Regions from separate parts of the Clostridium nitrophenolicum genome, predicted to be linked through region 1. Evidence: riboswitches for the same ligand, from Rfam matches in the RefSeq annotation. Region 1 holds a riboswitch; each other region holds the start of a gene.

The links. A riboswitch is a leader RNA that binds a small molecule or an ion and turns the genes downstream of it on or off. The one in region 1 is predicted to bind thiamine pyrophosphate.
Region 2: it holds a riboswitch for thiamine pyrophosphate, as region 1 does, so the genes downstream of both, thiT (energy-coupled thiamine transporter ThiT) here and thiS (sulfur carrier protein ThiS) in region 1, are expected to answer to the same signal.
Region 3: it holds a riboswitch for thiamine pyrophosphate, as region 1 does, so the genes downstream of both, thiD (bifunctional hydroxymethylpyrimidine kinase/phosphomethylpyrimidine kinase) here and thiS (sulfur carrier protein ThiS) in region 1, are expected to answer to the same signal.

Annotation. Positions count from the first base shown of each region.
Region 1 covers NZ_AP042469.1:2,544,375-2,551,479, reverse strand. The annotation lists gene ACZ5N4_RS11970 (thiazole synthase) at 1-632, opposite strand, end outside; gene thiF (sulfur carrier protein ThiS adenylyltransferase ThiF) at 647-1,447, opposite strand; gene thiS (sulfur carrier protein ThiS) at 1,452-1,646, opposite strand; TPP riboswitch at 1,794-1,901, opposite strand; gene ACZ5N4_RS11955 (DMT family transporter) at 2,124-3,062, shown strand; gene ACZ5N4_RS11950 (DUF5652 family protein) at 3,225-3,449, opposite strand; gene ACZ5N4_RS11945 (NADH:flavin oxidoreductase) at 3,676-4,674, opposite strand; gene ndk (nucleoside-diphosphate kinase) at 5,034-5,438, opposite strand; gene ACZ5N4_RS11935 (beta strand repeat-containing protein) at 5,927-7,105, shown strand, end outside.
Region 2 covers NZ_AP042469.1:230,219-237,323, reverse strand. The annotation lists gene ACZ5N4_RS01125 (RNA-guided endonuclease InsQ/TnpB family protein) at 1-643, opposite strand, end outside; gene ACZ5N4_RS01120 (cell wall-binding repeat-containing protein) at 1,235-2,002, opposite strand; TPP riboswitch at 2,269-2,371, shown strand; gene thiT (energy-coupled thiamine transporter ThiT) at 2,445-3,077, shown strand; gene ACZ5N4_RS01110 (cell wall-binding repeat-containing protein) at 3,313-4,737, shown strand; gene ACZ5N4_RS01105 (undecaprenyl-phosphate glucose phosphotransferase) at 4,855-6,324, opposite strand; gene ACZ5N4_RS01100 (glycosyltransferase family 4 protein) at 6,376-7,105, opposite strand, start outside.
Region 3 covers NZ_AP042469.1:627,658-634,762, forward strand. The annotation lists gene ACZ5N4_RS02825 (amino acid ABC transporter permease) at 1-169, opposite strand, end outside; gene ACZ5N4_RS02830 (amino acid ABC transporter substrate-binding protein) at 190-996, opposite strand; gene proC (pyrroline-5-carboxylate reductase) at 1,168-2,007, shown strand; gene ACZ5N4_RS02840 (L-2-amino-thiazoline-4-carboxylic acid hydrolase) at 2,113-2,571, shown strand; gene thiE (thiamine phosphate synthase) at 2,755-3,366, opposite strand; gene thiM (hydroxyethylthiazole kinase) at 3,357-4,181, opposite strand; gene thiD (bifunctional hydroxymethylpyrimidine kinase/phosphomethylpyrimidine kinase) at 4,216-5,019, opposite strand; TPP riboswitch at 5,327-5,430, opposite strand; gene ACZ5N4_RS02860 (D-alanine--D-alanine ligase) at 5,601-6,503, shown strand; SAM riboswitch class I at 6,646-6,753, shown strand; gene ACZ5N4_RS02865 (MetQ/NlpA family ABC transporter substrate-binding protein) at 7,100-7,105, shown strand, end outside.

The DNA of each region.
Region 1 (7,105 bases):
GCAGTAGCTATAGCTGTATTTACCAGCACTGCATCTGCTCCCATTTCCATAGCTTCCGCTGCCTCTGAAGGTCTTCCTATCCCAGCATCTACAACTATAGGTAATTTTATTTCATCGATTAAAATTCTAACCATCTCTTTTGTTCTTATGCCCCTATTTGTTCCTATAGGTGAACCTAAAGGCATTACTGCTGCTGCACCAGCATCGACTAGTCTCTTAGCATCCATTAAATCTGGATTCATATATGGAAGAACTACAAATCCTTCCTTGGCTAAAACTTCTGTAGCTTTTATTGTTTGAAGATTGTCTGGAAGAAGATATTTGTTATCAGAAATAACCTCTATCTTAACCCAATTGCCACAGCCAGCAGCCTTTCCCAATCTAGCAACTCTAATAGCCTCTTCTGCATTTCTTGCTCCTGAAGTATTAGGAAGTAGTATACAATCCTTGTTTATAAAATTTAATATATTTTCATCCTTTGAGTTTAAGTCCACTCTTCTTAATGCAACAGTAATAACCTGTGATTGTGAACTTTCTAAAACCTTACCTATCATTTCATTAGATGAGTACTTACCTGTACCTACAAATAATCTGCTATTTAATTCTGTGCCACCAATTATTAATTTATCCATGATAAAACCTCCATTTATTCTTCTCCTAATATGATTCTTAACACTGTATTTGCCTGATGATTTGCAGCTATGGCTACTCTAGGCGCCATAAGTCCACAGCCTGGTTTAGCTTCATTTTCTCCATCACCAACTAGATAAAAGTTCTCTTTTATCTTTTTAGTAACAATTGAATTGCTGGAAAAGTACCCTGCCATGCCGGAAGCTGCAACTATTTTCTTGTTTTTCATTTTACTTAACACTGTATTTACGAGCAGAGCTTTGGAAACTGGATTGTCAAAAGCCTCCACTATTATGTCTACGTCTTTAAAAGTTTCAATTATATTGTTCTCCTCAATAAAGATCTCCTTTTTTTCAATTTTAACGAAGGGATTGCAATCACTTATTATTTGCTCTAATGCGTCTGTTTTTTTCATACCCAAATGTTTTATAAAATACTGCTGCCTGTTTAAATTACTTGGCTCTACTACATCAAAGTCTATTAAAAGTAGTCTGCCAATTCCTATTCTTGCAAGTGACACAGCTATATTTGAACCAAGGCCACCTAGTCCCGCAATTCCTACGGAAGCTTGTTTTATTTTTTCATGGACAAAGGGTGTATGTCTTGACATAAGCATCGCTTCCATATCTTCTGCCTTAGGAATCTCACCTTTCTTTATAAAGACAACTTTATCATTTTCTTTTAGCTTATAATCTACTTTTATGATAAATCCATTATATACAATTACATCTGCATCTTTTTTGATACTTTCCTTGAGCTCAAAAACAGTAGTGTTATTCTCTATCTTATACTTTTTCTCATTTACAAAAATATTAATCACTTTAGCCACCTCCGACAAAACGGATTATTTCAACTTTAGATTCACTGGTTAGCTTTCTTGAAGTGAATTCATCTTTATTCAATATTTCTAAATCCACTTCTACTACGATCTTCTGACAATCTAGATTTAGAACCTTAAGTAATTCTGAAACTGTAGTACCTTCTTTTATATTCATTACTTCACCGTTTATAATCATTTAACTCCCTCCTTTTTGTCAAAATAAAAAGGAAAGCAAATAAATATATGCTTCCCTCATAACCTAATCTATTAGGATACTTAACACCTAAAATTGCGAATATTACTAAAATAAAAAATCACAAATTCGGAGAATTTGTGATAAAATACAGCTATCCCGTATCTCCCTACGTTGGCATTACCCAAATCAGGTTATGAGGGTAAGGAATAACATTCCACTCTCAGCCTATCTTTATAGGCTCCCCTTGATATAATATTAAATTGTTATCGATTTCTAAGTTTAATTTATCATAAACCATATTATAAATCAATAGCTATATACAATTGTAACCATCAATTATAATTAACAATATTACATTTTTTGTATATTTAATGAATTTTTATTGCATTAAGCTATGATATAATTGTATTATATTATTTGAAGTACAAAATGCTTAAATCTTTAATTTAACTAAGTATTACAAAATGGAGGATCTTTATGAGTTATAACAAAAATATGCTTCCTTATTTATCTGCTACTACTACATCTATTATATTTGGTTTAAGCTTTTTATTCTCTAAAAGAGCTTTAAATGTAGCGTCTCCTTTTTCGCTGCTTTCCTTTAGATTTTTAACTGCTTTTGTAATAATGACTTTACTTGTAACTTTTAAAGTTATCAAAGTAAACTATAAAAATAAGCCTGTAAAAAATTTATTTTTCTTAGCACTTATGGAGCCTGTAATTTATTTTATTTTTGAAACCTATGGAATTAAGTATTCATCATCATCTTTTGCAGGGATTATGATAGCGCTTATTCCTATAATCGTTACAATATTGGCTTCATATTTTCTTAAAGAAAAGTTTTCTAGCCTTCAATTATTTTTTATAATTCTGTCGGTATCAGGTGTCGCTTATATTGCCTTTATGAATAGTACAAATTCAGGAAGTACCGGCATAATTGGTATTGTGCTTCTTATAATTACAGTAATGGCCGCTGCAGTATTCAACATACTGTCAAGAAAGCTTTCCTCAAGTTTTACACCTATGGAAATAACCTATTTTATGATGGGTTTAGCGGCATTATTCTTTAATATAGTTTCAATAGGTGAACACATGATATACGGTACTTTTAGCAATTACCTTTTACCACTTAAGAGTAAGGATTTTATTATATCTATCTTTTATTTAGGAATTTTGTCTTCAGTTATTGCATTTTTCTTAGTAAACTTTACTCTCTCTAAAATTGAAGCTTCTAAATCAGCTGTATTTGCAAATCTTTCAACAATAGTGTCTATTGCTGCAGGAGTTATTATATTACATGAAGAGTTTAAATATTATCATATAATTGGTTCTATCATGATACTTATCGGAGTTTGGGGAACCAGCCGCTTTAGCTTTAAAGATGAAATTGTAGCTAAAGAAATTGAGGGGGTATAATAAGACGAGAATAGGCAATGCAGTGCCCCGCCGGCCACAGAAGTCATAGTTGAGAAAATACTGTTATCCTTTCTCACAAGAAAAACAAAAGATGATTGGCAGCCGAGCACAAAAGATATATTTTACTCAAACAGAGGCTATATCAAACAGAGGCTATAAAAGTTAGAATATACAGCCCTTGGATTCCTTATATTTTTTATTTGTAGCAATGAGATAGATTATCTCTAATATACAAAAGGTGTTAATGATAATTAATGCTATATACCATCCTAATTGTTTAAGTCTGGCAGCTCTCCATAGAGCTAATCCTTTCCAGACCACAGCCCAAATGATTAGAGGATAAAAAACATAGGGATTATTAAATATGAGTTGAATGTTATTAGGCAAAATATCAGCTCCTTTTTACATAATACCCATTAAATAGATTTTGCATATGTTTAAATTATTATTCGTGCCGCATATTTATTTGATTTGAGTGGAAGAGAAGCATATTGAAAATAAATGGATTTCTCCTCCTACTAAAGCTGCAAAAGTCATCTAACTAAACACTTTTTTAGTTAGATGACTTTTTCTAATAAACCATTTATGATCAATTTTCTTTTTGTGTGTTAAATTATATTGTAAGAAGACTTTTTACAGCTCTCTGTGCCCAAGTAGAATCTTTAAAAATAGCTCTTCCTACACCAATAAGATCTGCCTTCCGATCAGCTAACAGCTGTTCAGCAGCTTTTGCTTCCGTTATTCCGCCAGTTAGAATTACAGGAATTGAGATAACTTTCTTAGCAGACTCTGAAAGTTGTGCAAAATATCCCTGCTCACTACAACCTGGTATAACATATCCACAAAAACCACCAGAAATATCCAAAATATCTATTCCAGCTTTTTCAAATTCTTTAGCTGCAATTTGACTATCTTCTATAGTGCTTCCATCCTCCATATAATCGGAAGCTCCTAACCTCAAAAGAATAGGGAAATCATCACCTACAGCTTTGCGCACTGCTTCAATAACTTTAAGATGAATACGAATACGGTTATGAATGCTTCCACCATACTCATCTTGTCTCTTGTTAGTTAACGGAGAGAAGAATTGATTAAGCAGATATCCATGGGCAGAATGTATTTCCACTCCATCAAATCCAGCTTCCTTTGTACGGCGAGCTGCATCATGGAAGGCCTGAATAATATCATCAATTTCTTTATTTGTAAGTTCACGTGGTATATTTCCTTTACGTGGATTTATAACTGCTGAAGGGCCAACTGGCATTGTTCCTATAACTTCTTTTTCTGCTGCACTTCCAGCATGGTTGAGCTGCATAATAGCTTTTGAACCATTTTGATGAATAATATCAGCTAACTTTCGTAAACCTTCAATCATATTATCATCAGAAACAGAAAGCTGATTTTTGCTTGCTTTCCCTTCTGGAGTAATAAAACTGTGTTCAATTATAATTAAGGATATATTTCCTCCTTCAGATTTTTCCTTATAATAATCAAGAATATCTTGACTCACTTTTCCATCAGATTCGGCCTTTGCAGTAGCCATAGGTGGCATAACCAAGCGATTATCTAATCTTAACGTCCCCACTTGTAATGGTTTAAGCAAATATGACATAAGCATATCCTCCTTTTATTAAACTCTTCTTTTTATCATTTTATACTATTTAATATTATATATGTTAACATTTAAACACTAACATTTATATTAACTAAAAACAAGAATGCACTTTCTATATACATAGTTACAGAAAAGATACATATAAAATCAATAAAGAATTAAATCTATACTTGATGGTAAAGTACTGATTTAACTCTTTACTAGAAACTAAGTATTTTCTTTAAATCCTCATATCTAACATAAGCAAAAGTGCATCTTTCTGTGTATTCTTTGGCTTTACTACTATTGCCATTAAGATAACTCCAATGGAACCTAACAAGGAATTCTATAAAAATTTAAAATTACAATTAAACTGATTATATTTCTGGAAACCATATTTTCATCTCACGTTCAGCATTTTCTGCGCAATCAGAAGAATGAACAGCATTTTCGGATTTTGATACTGCAAATTGACCTCTTATGCTGCCCATATCCGCATCTAATGGATTGGTTGCTCCATTTATTTTCCTCACCAACTCAATAGCATTGTCTGCTTCTATAATTAAAGCACATACTTCACCTCTTGTAATAAAGTTAACAAGTTCTTTAAAGAATGCTTTATCTTTATGTTCAATATAATGACTTTCTGCAATTTCTATGGATGGCTTTATTATCTTTAAAGCTGATATGTGTAGTCCTTTTTTCTCATAAATAGAGATTATTTCACCCATTAATTTTCTCGCCATAGCATCTGGTTTAATAAGCACCAATGTTTTTTCCATTATATCATCCTTTCTATCATTGACAGACGTTTTTAGTAATATATTCCCAAAACACCCAACTATTATTCCTATTGCAAAACATGTTACATCAAATTTACTAATTATTTCAATATAATTAATTCGACAAATTACAACTATATCTAATAATATTCCACAATATGGTAGTCGTAATTGTAAAGGTTTTGTAAAATAATGAATAAGTTATCAAGAGTGGAAATACAATTTCGAGTATAGTAATTGATAGTTGTCTGATAAAAGACAAGCTTTGTTCAAGTTTGTGATTATTTGTCACATTTAATTCATGATAAGAATAAACATTCAATAAAGTATCTAAATATACAATTGAAGGGAGTGTTATGATTTAATTTTTCGGATATCTTTGTATGTTTATTTTTATAAAAACAAAAAGTTATATACTTTAGTATAGAAACATTAAAAAATAAAACTAAAGTCAGTAACTACTTGTATACATAGGGGGAAATTTAGCAATGAAGAAATGTTTTTCAGGAATTTTATGCCTGTTACTGTTATCCTATACTACGGTTCAAGGGACTATAGTTCAGGCAGCGGGAGTTTCAGTTGCACCAAGTTCTAGCGAAGTAATTATAACAAATAATGTAGGAAAAGCAGACACTATATATGTTACTGGTGTAATTGGTGGTGATATTGTAACCGTATATAATGCTTCGAGTGGTGGAAAAGTACTAGCTAAAAAAACTGTATCTAATCAAAAGACAGATATAACAATCCCTATTTCACAGCTTGGAAGTTCTGAGGGAAGTGTTTATATAACAGTTACTTCAGCTGGAATGACAGAAAGTAGCAGATCAGCAATTGGTTATTCTGCAGAAGGTCAATCTGAGGTGCCGCTAGCGGATAATATAAAAATTACAAATAATTCGGGGAAATCAGATACCATATATGTTTCTGGCCTTGCTCCTCGTGATGTTGTAAGGATATATACTGCAGCTACTGGTGGAAAATTACTGTGCGCTTCAACAATAGGTTCTAATAAAACAGATGCAACTATGTCTATTTCTCAACTAGGGATAAACGCTGGAAGTGTATATGCTGCAGTTACAACACAAGGAATGCATGAAAGCGATAGAGTAAAAATTGATTTTCCAGGGGAATTTCAGTCTGAAGCTCCATCCTCAAATAATATAAATATTACAAATAATTCAGGAAAGTCAGATACTATATATGTGTCCAGTCTTGCTGCTGGTGATAAAGTTAATGTATATAATGCAGCTACTGGTGGAAAATTATTATCTTCTTCAACAGTAGGTTCACAAAGAACTGAAGCAAAATTAACTATATCACAACTTGGAACTGCTGCTGGCAATATTTATGTTTCTGTAAAAAGCCCAGGATTATTAGAAAGCGCTAGAACTGAAGTAGGTTTTTCTGCAGAAGGTCAATCCGATATAATACAAGCAGATAATGTAACAATTACTAATAATTCCGGTAAGCCTGATACAGTATACGTTACTGGTCTTACCCAAGGAGATAAAGTAAATGTGTATAATGCTTCCACTGGTGGAAAATTGCTTGGATCAGCAGTGGCAACATCAGATTCCAGCGCAACAGTTCGTATAGGACAACTTGGAACTGCAACGGGAAGTGTCTACATTTCTATTATTACTCCAGGAATGCTTGAAAGTTCT
Region 2 (7,105 bases), 2.3 Mb from region 1:
ATTTCTTTTTTAGCTTTCTAACCTTCATAGATTTATTAATGTTTTTTATTGGTTTATCTAAACAATTTATAACTGCTAAATTCTTGATTCCTAAGTCAATTCCAATAGATAAATCCTTATTTAACTCAACTTGGTTTTCGTTGTGTTCAAAGCTCAATGTTAGATACCAATACTTGCCGTCAAATTCACATCTTGGATTATTATATTTAGGTAAAATAGGTATTTTATAATTTGTTTTATATTTAACCTTACCTATTTTCTCTATATTAACTGTTCCATCTTTGAATTTAATAGCATCATATCTAACATAAAAGGATTTTTTAGATTTTTTCTTACTTCTAAATTTAGGATGCTTAGATATTCCCTTAAAGAAATTGTTATAAGCATCATTTAAATCCTCAAAAACTTGCTGCATAACCTGTGCAGATACTTCCTTTAACCATACATAATTACTATCTTTTTTAATTATATTATTAAATTCAGTTCTTATTTTTACTTTTGAAGGTCTAATCCCTTGCTTATTCATTTCTTCCCATTTTGCTAAACCCCAGTTGTATGCAAACCTTGCACAACCTACAGATTTAAACATTAATATTTCCTGTTCATTAGTTGGCTTTAATCTTATTTTTATTGCTTTAATCATATTCTCACCTCACTTTCTAGTATTATTATCTCCCAATTATTAGGTATTATAATAATGAGGTAAGTTTTAAAAAGATTACATTATCACTTATAGATTATCTTTATATATTTATAACTTGTTACAAGTTTTATGCTCATTCACCTAGTATCGCTACTACTAAGCAGTTCTCAAAGTCTTGTAAAACTTATGAACTTCTCATACTTTCATATGAGCGTAGACTATATCACCACCTAATCGGTGTCCTCCACTTCCACTACCAATAGCTTGTAATGTACTCCCATCACAGGATAGTCGTTGAAGTTTCCTCTTTTCGAGGCTTACCTGCTGATTGCCCATTATTAAAACCTTTCGGTTTATTTGCACTTAGGATTTAACCTTATGCTATCTAACTAATTTTTTCCACTTTCGTAACTATCACGCTTAGGCTTATTTCATCCTTACGTTGTAGTTTAGTTAGCTTTAGGGGTTTCCAGCAATTCAAAGGATTTTGGATGTATTTCATACATCACTCCATGCTCTTTACGAACATGGGAGGCTGTCAACAATTTTCTAAGTTATAATTATTGTTAATATTTTATGACTTCTTATAACTTATTTGTAACTGTTAGTTACCTCTAAAATTTTTTGATTAGTATTAAATCTATTTTGTCCTCCATCAATTCTTTTAGCTTTTCCAAGAATACTCAGTATGTTATCACTTATAATATTTTTAGTTCCAATAATTGTTACGGCAGAATTATTAGTTTTGACAAAATCTATAATAGGTTTTATATCATCAATATTGTTACTCCCTAATAATAGTATCTGCCCTTTAGAAGCTGCTATAGGAGCTACTGATAGAGCATCACAAAAACCTTCTCCTCCAACTAATAAAACATCACTTGAACTTACTCCAAGAGATAGTAATTCTCTAGCAACTGCTGCATTAGTTTCATACCTGCTGTTACCTTTAAGTTCTGTCAATCTATATTGAGATCTTAATCCTCTTCTTACGGATTCGGAGACTGATGCGTTACCTCCTACAATATATATATTTTTTGTTTTTAAAGAACTTAGTGCATTTTTAGTATCATTGTTTAGAGAATTGGATTGAGTTAAAAGTATTGGCACATTTAATTTCTTTGCTAAAACCACTGCACTTACTGCATCTGCATAACCTTCACCAGATACCAATACCACCGTATCACTAGTTGGCCAATTTGCTACAGCAACTTGTGCTGCAGTAGCATATCTGTCGACACCACTTATTCTTATAATCTGTTCTGATTTAGCATTAATTGGGATTATCAATGAAGATATACTTAAAACCAATATCATAAATATAGAAATTAGGGATCTTTTTTTACTTTTCTTGTTCATAATAATGCCTCCTATATGAAGAAAGCCATAGTACACTGTATCTATAACATATATTTATATCAACTTAAAAGTTTTATAATTATAGTTAGTATATTTATAATTCCCCATAATTTTATGTTTTATATCTTATTTTTCATTGTAAATTTCTTTTTTTATTTTCATTTGGAAAATGAAATTGTCCACTAGAAATTGACACAAGCTTTAACTAGAGGATTGTTGAAACCTTCTGTGTTATATACTATAATATAATCAGTAAATAATTAAACATTTAGTGCTAGGGGTGCCTTAACGGCTGAGAAATAAACTTTTTTATTAACCCTTGTACCTGATCTGGATAATGCCAGCGTAGGAAAGCGATGTTCTCTAAAATACTAATCGTATTCCACAAGAATAGGATTTCTTGTTATACAGGTACCTCAATGGTACAAAGGAGGTATTTTTTATGTCTTTATATAAAAATTTTCTAGAAATTATATCACATCCAACATCTATTTTTGCACTTCTTGGATTGATTCTTATCATTGTATTTATAGCCAAAGTAAAAAAAGTAAAATTTACTACCCATTTAATTGCACAAATAGGCATTGCTTTAGCGTTAGCTACCGTACTTAAGATTTTTAGAATATATCACTTACCTCAAGGTGGTAGTGTTACTCTAGGAAGTATGATTCCTATTATCTTAATGGCTATATTCTATGGTTCTGAAGTAGGATTCCTCACGGGTTTTTTATATGGAATAATAACATTAATTTTGGATCCATATATACTTCACCCTGTACAAGTTTTATTTGATTACCCTTTACCATTTATGGCATTAGGACTTGCAGGCCATTTCAAAAATAATAAGCTTTTAGGGACATTTATAGCCTTGTTTACACGATTCTTATGTCACTTTATATCTGGAGTAGTATTCTTCGGTAGTTTTGCCCCTAAAGGTATGTCTCCAGTTTTATACTCACTAGTTGTAAATGGTATATTTATAGGAGTTGAAGGAGCTATATGTATGGTAATAATAGCCTTACTTCCAGTAAAGCAGCTATCTACAATGTTAACTAGAAATATACCTCAAAATTAAATATAAAAAATAAATTTACACAATATTTGAAAAGGACCCATTCAGGATAAATTTTCCTCAATGGGTCTTTTATTAAGACTTTTTTATAACATTAGACTTTTATCTGTTATTCCTGCCATGTAGTATATTCAAATGTCCCATTTTCGCTTAGAGGGCTTGCTCGAACTTGCTATTTACCACATACTTAATTATATGGTACAATTTAGTTAACACAATAAAAGGGAGGATATTTGGGATGAAAAAATTTAAGTTTATTAATTTAACTATAGCACTAGTATTCAGTATTATTTTCATTTTTACCCTAACTAGTGCTCATGCCGCAGATAGCACAGTATATTATACTCATCAAGGTGGACAAGATAGATATGAAACTTGTAGAAAATTAATTTATAGAAATATAATAGGTGATTTTAACTATGCAGTTTTAGTATCTGGTGGTAATTACCCAGATTCTCTTAGTGCTGCTCCACTAGCAAAGCACTATGATGCTCCAATTATCTTGCTTCCTGTAAATAGCAACAACCAATCTTACTTAGACAATAATACTATAGATCTTTTAAAGAAACGTGGTGTAAAGCAAGTATTCATAATTGGAGGAACTGGTGTAATACCAAATGAAGTAGAAAGAACACTGACTGGTATGAGAATTTCCACTACTCGTATCAGTGGACAAGATAGATATGAAACTTCAATAAAGGTTGCTAAAAAACTTCCTGTACCTTCAGAAGTATTTGTTACAACAGGAGAAGACTTTAAAGATGCATTATCAATATCTTCAATAGCAGCGAAAAAAGAAGCACCTATTGTTTTAGTTCCACCAAGTGATGTGATCTCTGACAATATTAAAAGTTATTTTGATGAGAATAAATCAGTGAAAACTCATGTAGTTGCTGGGAAAGACTTGATTAGTGATACTGTAGTTAATCAACTTCCTAATGCCGTAAGAATAGACGGAACTGACGCATATGAGAGAAACTCTAATGTTATACATAAGTTTAACAATGAATTAAATTTTACTGAAACCTATATAGCCTCTGGAGAAGGTTTTGCGGATGGTCTAAGTGCATCTGTAATAGCTGCAAAAACCTCTTCACCAATAATACTAATAAAAGATCCTATTCCTATTGCAACAAGCAAACTAATTAACTCAAAATTTTCAGATATAAAACATATTACAGTTCTAGGCGGTGAAGGTTCAGTATCTAATAATCTTCTAAATTCATTTGGTAACTTAAAAGAGCACCCTTACTTAAATGAAGTGTTAACACCTCATTATGCTGCCTTTGATCCTAATAACCGAGATTTCTATAAACAAGATAATTTTACTTGCGGCAGCAAAACCTATTATGGATTTCAAATGGCAAATTCCTATAATTCAAACTTAAATACATATATGAGTTTTAACCTTAACCAAAAATATACTAGTATAACTGGAAAGGTCGGTATAACTCGATATGGTAATGAAGGCATTCTTAAGGTTTATGGGGATGACGCTTTAATAAAGGAGTATAAGGTAAATTCTCTTGATGATCTTGTAAACATGGATATTAATGTGGAAGATATTGATACTCTTAGATTTGTTTTTGTAATTACAAAAGGTAGCACTGATCAAAATAGTAACTCAGCAGGATTAGCCTTCATAGATACAAAAATTAAATAGTTGTATATGAAAAGAAGTGGTTATCTAGAATATAATCACTTCTTTTTACTGATCAATACAACCTATAATAAAAAACTTTTTTACTTTTGCGTAGTAGATAAACTTGAACGCTCGTTCTTAATAAGCATTCTTATTTACAAAGCCTTTAAACACAGTTAAAAACATAATCTTTATATCAAGCCAAAAACTCCAGCTTTCAATATAATAGATATCACACTCTATTCTTTTCTCTATAGATGTATCTCCTCTCCAACCGTTAACCTGTGCCCATCCAGTAATTCCAGGTCTAACTTGATGTTTAACCATATACTTAGGTATTTCTTCTTTGAATTTATCTACAAAGAAAGGTCTTTCAGGCCTTGGACCAACTAGACTCATGTCTCCCTTTAGCACATTAAATAGCTGTGGTAATTCATCTATACTTGTTTTTCTTATAAAGGAACCAAATTTAGTCTTTCTAGGGTCATTTTCAGTTGTCCATTGAACTTTTTCTTCCTCATCCTTTTGCATATGCATTGATCTAAATTTGTACATATTAAAGTTCTTCTTATTTAGCCCTACTCTTTCTTGCTTAAAGAAAATTGGCCCTGGTGATGTTATTTTTATAATTAAAGCTGTTGCTAACATTATAGGGGAAAATAAAATTATACTTATTAAGGATATAACTATATCAAAAAATCTCTTAATCATCTTATTAGCTAAATTATCTAATGGGATGTACCTTATATTGATTATTGGTAACCCATCTACCTCTTCTACATATGGCTTAGCAGGAATATATTTATAATAGTCAGGTATAATTTGAGTTCTTACACCACTTTTCTCACATATATTAATAATATTCTCTAACTTATTATATTCATCAATAGGTAATGTTATAAAAACTTCATCTATGCCATAGTTATCCAAATAAAATTGCAATTTATTAATTCCATTTATATTTTCTGCTCCTTGTATAGATGCAGCTACTTCCCCAAAAGCCTTTTTATATTCACTTAAAGCACTATATTCTATATCTTCCTTATGTAAATTCTTGTTATCATCAATTATAGCTACTACATTATATCCCCACTGTTTATTTCTTTTAAGTCTTTTTAAAAGCTCTATAGTAAGAGTGCTATAGCCTACAATAAGAATATGCTTCATATTATATCCATTTTTTCTTACATGCCTTAAAAATACTCTTATAAAAATTCTTTCAGCAGTAGTGAAAAATATAGATATTCCATTAAAAATAAAAAGAAGATATCTAGAATAATCCATCTCTTTAAACATAAATAAGACAAGTATAAAAATTAAAATACCAGCTATATTGGCCTTTAATATATTTATAAATTCTTCATATATACGCTTAAATCTATAGGGAGTATAGAGATTAAATGCATTATAAATAAACAAATAAATAGGAATTATACATATAACAGGCTTTAAGTATTGATTAAAAGTTAAGTATCCACCTTCACCTGTAATATGTAGAATACCACTCTTGAATCTTATATACCATGCAAAAATTAAAGAAAATATTATACATAAAGTATCTAAAAAAACTTGAAATCTATTTAAATACTTTTGATTTTCTTTTATCATATATATCTCTCTTTCTTACAATTTAATTTAATAGTATGTTTACTTTTTGTTTTACATATTATTAAATTCTTTTATCTTTTCACTAACAAAATCCATAAATTCTTTTTTAAATCTTTCTACACTAAATCGTAAAGCATTCTGCCTTATTACACTTTTATCAAAATTACTATAAGACTGCTCCATTTTCAATACAGCTTCTTTAAGGGATTCTACACTTTGTTCATAAAAGAATATTCCTGTTTGTCTATCAATAACCGTTTCCAATGTTCCACCTTTACCATATGCAATAACAGGGTTTCCACAGGCCTGTGCCTCCACTGGGGTTATTCCAAAGTCTTCTTCACCTGCAAAAATAAAGGCCCTACACCCTCTATAGTACTCTCGCATTTCTTCATCTGAAAGCTTTCCTAGTAAAGATATATTATTTTTAGCAATAGACTTATACTTTTTATGCTCAAGACCTCCTCCTATTATTACTAAAGGTAGTCCTAATTCATTAAAAGCTTCTATGGCTAAATCTACTCTTTTATATCCTACAAGGCGAGAAACTATAAGATAATACTCTCCATTTTTATCTGAAGGAGTATAAAAGTCTGTGTCTACAGGCGGATATATTACCTTTGAATCTCTTCTGTAATTTTTTTGTATTCTTTTTGCCACATTGTTAGCATTTGCCACAAAGTAATCAACTCTATCTGCCGAAAGTTTGTCCCAAAGTCTTATTTTGTGCATCTGAAAGCTTATAATCCACTGCATTAATTTACTCTTTTCCCCTATGTAT
Region 3 (7,105 bases), 1.9 Mb from region 1:
CCCATGTATATAAACTTAATATAGTTTTTAAGGGTTTTATCTTTGAGATTTTTCCTATAGCAACTAGGATTCCTAAAGGTACTGAGAATATAGACACTATTATAAAAAGTTTTAAAGTTATTAAGCTTCCCTTTAGAATAAACCCTGTAATATCCGTAAGATTAGCCATTTAAACCACATCCTATCTTTCTATTTTGCAATAATATTTTTGCCAAACCACTTTTGAGATATTTTATCAGCAGTTCCATCAGCCTTCATAGCGTCTAAAGTTTTATCTAACTCTTCTTTAAAGCTTGAATCTGTCTTTCTGATACCTACACCATAATCCTCTTTTCCAAAATCGTCATTAAGAGTTTTGTATATTCCAGGCTTTTTAGCTAAATAATATCTGCCAACAACTTCATCTACAACTACTGCATCTAAGCGTCCTTGTTTCAAGTCCATCAATGCTTCAGTATTATCTGAGTACTTTTTAACTTCTTTTAGAGTTTTTGAAGTATTTGTATCTGCGGATAAAGCAGCTTCGCTACTACTTCCAAGTTGTAATCCCACTACTTTACCTGATAAATCTTTCTTAGAGCCTATCTGCGAATCATTTCTTACTACAATAATTTGCTTGTTTTGAAGATATACTTTTGAAAATGCTATCTGTTCTTTTCTTTTATCTGTAATAGTTAGTCCATTCCAAATTACATCTATGTCTTTATTATTTAAGCTAAGTATAATTCCATCCCATTGAACAGGTTTAAATACTACTTTAACTCCCATTCTTTTTGCTGCTTCTTTAGCTAAATCAATGTCAAAGCCAACAATTTCTCCTTTGTCATCTTTAAATCCCATAGGAGGAAAGCTATCATCTAATCCAACTACAAATTGTCCTTTTTGTTTAATGTCATTCCAAGAGTTATCACCAGACTGCTTGGCTTGTCCACAACCTGATAAGAATATTCCTAATGTAAATATAACTATAGTCAATAATATTAATCTTTTTTTCATTTTTACTAACCTCCAAACAATTTTAGATTAATTACAGTACTTATTATACTTTAGCATACTAAATTTGTAAAGTAATAAAATAAAAATATTATTAATATGCATATAAAAATATATACAAAAACATAAAATTATTATATAATTCAGAAAATTAATATTTTAGGAGGGGTTTAGATGAGCAAATTAGGAAAAAAAGTTGGATTCATAGGTGGAGGCCAGATGGGGGAGGCTATAATTAAAGGGATAATTAATGCAGGGTTATGCAGTGTTGAAGATATTTATGTAATGGATATTTTAAATTCAAGATTGGAATACCTAAAAGAAAATCTTCATATAGTCAATTCCAGTAGTGATAGAGGTACAGGATATGATTACTTAATAAATAATTGTGATATTATAATATTAGCTGTAAAGCCTCAATCCCTAAAGGAAGTTTTAGAGAGTATAAAGAATTGTAAATGGGATGAAAGACATATGATAATATCGATAGTGGGAGGCGCTAAGACTTCTACTATTGAAAAATACTTAGAACAGGTTCCAGTAGTGAGAGTCATTCCTAACACTCCGATGCTGGTTAATATAGGTGCATCAGGATTGGCTTTAGGGAAAAATGCAGTTCAGCAGCATGGAGAGCTAGCCTTATACATATTTAAGGCATTAGGTGTTGCTTACTTAGTTCCAGAAGCTTTAATTGATCCTATAACCTCCGTAAGTGGATGCGGACCTGCATATATCTACATGCTAATTGAAGCTATGGCTGATGGTGGCGTAGAAATGGGGCTTGCACGTGATATGGCTCAAACTTTGGCAGCACAAACTGTTATGGGGGCCGCTAAAATGGTACTTGAAACTGGTGATCATCCAGGAAAATTGAAAGATAAGGTTTGTTCACCTGGAGGTTCTACTATTGCGGGAGTAAGAGCCTTAGAGCAAGGAGGATTTAGAGGAATTGTAATGAACGCAATCGAGGCAGGTAAAGTGCGTATGGAAGAAGTGGGAAAGAAAGCAGATTAAATCATATAGAAAAACACAAAAAATAATTTAGATTTAGATAGTCTTTTGAACCCTGCACAATCTGGGGGAAATCTACCTGATAGAATAGTTTAAGGAGGAGTTAAAATGAGTAAAATAAGAAGTACTGATGAGCCAGTGGGAAGAATGGCTAAACTCATGGCAGAACTTTATTATTTCATGGCTAAAGAGATGATTGATAGGTTAGGTGAGGAGAAGGGAAAAGAAGCTGTAAGGGCATCGATAAGTAAATTTGCAGAAGCAAGGATAAATTCAATGTATGAAGAGGCTAGGGAAAAAGGATTAGAACTAAATCTTGAAACATATGTAAAAGTAAGAGATATGCCAGGCATTTCCTGGGAAAGAGATCCAAATAATCCTGAAGATATAACATATTGTCCAATGCATGATATGTGGAAAGAGCTAGGTGTAGAAGATATAGGAGCTATATATTGTGAAATAGATGATATATTGTATAAAGCTTTTAATGCAGAGTTTGAAAGACCTTTATGTAAAACCAGTGGAGATAACTGCTGCAGATTTATTGTTAGACCAAAAGATAAGTAATATAAGTTACAAATATTCAACATAGATACTTGACTTATTAGCAGTATTCATAGGGGTGCCTCAGACTATGGAGTTGCAAACCAGAAAATTGACTTACACAAAGGGTTATGTTTCCAAAGTTTTTAACGGACTGAAGCTTGGAAACATAGCCCGGGGTGTAAGTCAATTTTCTAGCTTGAAAACCTATAGCTTTAATGCTTTAGCAGCGGCTTTAATATCCTTCTTATCAAGAATTGCTGATATTACAGAAATCCCGTCAACGCCTGTTGACAGTACTTCTCTAAAGTTTGATTCGTTTATGCCGCCTATAGCTACAGCAGGTATATTTATTTTATTGTAAATTTCTCTTAAGCCGTCAATTCCTATAGGAACATCTATATCTTTTTTAGTTCCTGTAAAGAATATAGCGCCTATGCCTAAGTAATCTGCTCCATTTTGCTGTGCTTCTAGTGCCTCTTCTAAGTTACCTGCAGATATGCCAATGATTTTGTTTTTGCCAAGTATTTTTCTGGCAATAGATAAATGCATGTCATCTTGTCCTAAGTGGACTCCATCTGCATCAATTGCTTGCGCAATATCTATTCTGTCATTAATTATTAGAGGAACTTTATAATAGTCAGTTACTTCTTTTACTTCTAATGCTACTCTGTAAAACTCTCTTGTAGATATATTTTTTTCTCTTACTTGAACAATAGAGGAGCCTCCTAGAATTGCTTCTTCTACAACGGTTTTCAGGCTTCTTCCTTTTAAAAAATTTCTATCAGTAATAAGATATAAGCTATAGTCTACTGCCATATTATCCTACCTTCTTTCTTAATTTTTTCCTCAGATAAAGTATAGATACAGTCAATTAATTTAACTCTGAAGCTTCCAGGAAGTCTACATATTTCATATGCTTCCTCGCCAGCTAAATTCATTGAAAGAATCGCACATACAGTAGATATAAGCTTGTCTTCATATACTCCAGCTGTTGCAGCGCAAAGGGCACCAACCATACAGCCGGCACCAGTTACTTTTGTAAGCATCTCTGTACCGTTCTGGATAATAGCACTGCGATTTCCATCTGTTATAAAATCATCTTTTCCTGTGGCTGCAACAACACAATTATATTTTTGCGCTAATGATATACAAGATTCTAGAGCTCCTTCACCACTATCAAGAGAATCTACTCCACGAACCTCACAGACATCTCCTGCTAAGAATTTTATTTCTCCGATATTTCCTTTGATAACATCTACTCTGCCAAGTTCTAAAATTCTCTTAATTACTGAATTTTTTCTTGGAATAGCAGCACAAGCTACGGGGTCTAGTACTACAGGAGTATTGTTAACTTTAGCAGATATAGCTGCAAGTACAGCAGCTTCTTCTTGTTCTTTAGTAAGTGTTCCGACATTTATGTAAAGAGCTGATGAAATTTTTGTAAAATCAAAGACCTCATCATAGGCCTCACACATAGCTGGGGAAGCACCGTAGGCTAAAAGTATGTTAGCACAATCATTTATAGTTACATAGTTAGTGATGCATTGTACTAGGGGAACTTTTTTTCTTAAGTCATTTAATACCTCGCAAACTTTATTAGTATAATTCAAACCTTCTGAAGCGTTAATCATGTTTAACTCCTCCTAAATATAAAAATAATTAATTCTATTTATAAGAAATATCAGCTTTTTTGTAAACTTCTACGAAATGCCCAACAGGTCCAACGCCATGGCCGATAGAGAAAGAATTTTCTATTGCCTTCGTTATATAGTCTTTTGATAATTCAATAGCCTTTTTTATATCATTGTTTTTTGCCAAATGAGATGCTATCGCAGAGGATAGAGTACAACCGGTACCGTGAGTATTTTGAGTATCTATTCTATGACCTTTCAAGGTTAAAAAATCAGATCCACAGAGTAGTATATCATTGGCATCATTACATCTATGACCGCCTTTCATAAGTACATTTTTGGCACCTAATCTTTTAATCATTAATGCCGCTTCCTTCATATCATCAGAATCTTCTATTTTCATGCCTGTTAAGACTTCAGCTTCAGGAATATTTGGAGTCACAACGTCTGCTATAGATATTAAATCTTTTATGGCTTCCTGTGCTTCAGGTCTAAGTAAGAAATATCCACTTTTTGAAACCATCACAGGGTCTACAACTACATTTTTCGCATTGTATTCTACGAGCAAATCTTTTATCGTTTTTATAATCTCTATATTGGAGACCATTCCTATTTTCACAGCATCTACTTCTATGTCATCAAATATTGATCTTATTTGGGCTTCTATAAGTTCTTTAGACACCTCCATCACATTTTGAACGCCTATAGTATTTTGAGCTGTTACTGCTGTAATTACACTCATTCCATAAACACCAAGGGCACTCATAGTTTTTAAATCTGCTTGTATACCTGCACCACCACAGCTATCAGAACCTGCAATTGTTAATACCTTTTTCATATAAACACCTCTATTCAAAAATAGTACTTAAGTATAATATAGTTTTATTAAATGAAACTCCTTCTCCTTTCGTCGAATGAGTACTCGCTGAGTAAGCGATTCACTTCAAATCAGAGATTTGAGTTCTCTGCTTAAGCGATCATCACAAAATCACAGCTTTTGGATGCCTGCTTAATGGGTAGAATAAGACTTTTAAAGCGCAAATTTGTAATATAAAATCGTGATTTAAATCTATGTAATAATTTATTGAATTAATAAATTAAAAAAAGTGTATTGCAGAAAAGCAATACACTAGGTTTGTCTAATTATAATATTATAGCTGCTTCCCTACGCCAGGTCTAACTGGATCAGGTTCAAAGGGTTAGAGTAAAACTCCTCTCAGCCTATTTTTAGGCACCCCCACAAAATATTTAGTTTTATACCTAATATTTTACTACAATAAATAAAATTATCAATAGGGAACTCCACATGTAGAAAACCACTTACACCATAAAAAATATAATGAGTGGTACTTTCATTATTTCCTTAAATGTATAGAATAGAATTAAGAAGAGTAAAAATAATTGATGGAGGAATAAAAAATGAAGATAGGAGTTATTATGGGAGGCATATCTTCCGAGAGAGAAGTGTCTTTAAATTCAGGAAGGGAAATAGTGAACTATTTTGATAAGAATAAATATGAGGTTGTTCCTATTGTTATAGATAAAAAAGATGACATAATAGATAAAGCTAAAGATATAGACGTTGCATTTATTGCGCTTCATGGTAAGTTTGGAGAAGATGGTATAATTCAAGCTGTACTCGAAACAATGGATGTTCCATACACAGGTTGTGGACCTTTGACCAGCGGTGTATGTATGAATAAGGATATAACTAAAAAGGTATTAAGATCAACAGGAATTAACACTGCAGATTGGCTATGCGTTAGAAGCGTAGAAGAAATAGACTATGATTATATAGACAAAATGGGATATCCTGTGTTTGTTAAACCAAACAGTGGTGGTTCTAGCGTAGCTACAAACTTAATTAAGAAAAAAGAAGATGTAGAAAACGCAGTAAGACTAGCGTTAGACTATGATAACGAAGTTATGATAGAAAAGTATATAAAAGGTGATGAAATAACTTGCTGTATACTAGATGGAAAAATGATGCCTATAATTGCTATAAAGCCAAAGGCAGAATTCTTTGATTACACAGCAAAATATGCTGATGGTGGCTCAGATGAAATTATAGTTCAGTTTGAAGAAGGTCTTCAAAAGAAAATAGAGGAGATGGCATTAGATTGCTGGAAGGTTTTAAAGTGCAATGTATATGTAAGAGTTGATATGATAATAAAAGATGGAGTACCTTATATACTTGAACTTAATACGCTTCCAGGAATGACTAAAAATAGTCTTTTTCCTAAGAGTGCTAAGGCTGTAAACATGTCATTTACTGAATTATTAGATCAAATAACAGAAATTTCATTAAAAGAAGTAAGGTAATTAAAACTTAATCTAAGTAGATAGTAATGATTACAAGATCAAAGACTCTCCTCAGAATATGAGGAGATTTTTTTATGAAAAAGTGTTGACATGCAGCTTTTAGATTATTATAATGTAAATTAATAAATTGAATAACAATTCTTACTTATCAAGAGAGGCGGAGGGACTGGCCCTATGAAGCCCGGCAACCAGTATTATTTTATATAATACATTGGTGCCAATTCCAGCAGCGAAGGCTGAGAGATGAGGATAACGATGAGTTTCAAGCTCGAGGTTTTCCTCGGGCTTTTAATTTTGCAATTCATAAGAATATGGCCGGCCGAAAAAATATTTATATTCTTATAATTGCTAGTAAGTCCATCTTAGCCGTTAAAAATAGCTGTTTCTGCCTTTGAAGGTAGAGATTTTGCAAAACCATATAAACAGGATTCTTGGATTCAGGTGGAGTTTTAAACTCCATCTGAAGCTTAGAAGCCGTTATCCAGGGTCGTAGCGCCACTTATCCCCAACTTTAAGAAGTTGGGATGTTAGTGGCGATAGACATCGGATAAACTAAAATTTGATTTATTAAGACTAAAATACTAGGAGGTAATTTAATTATG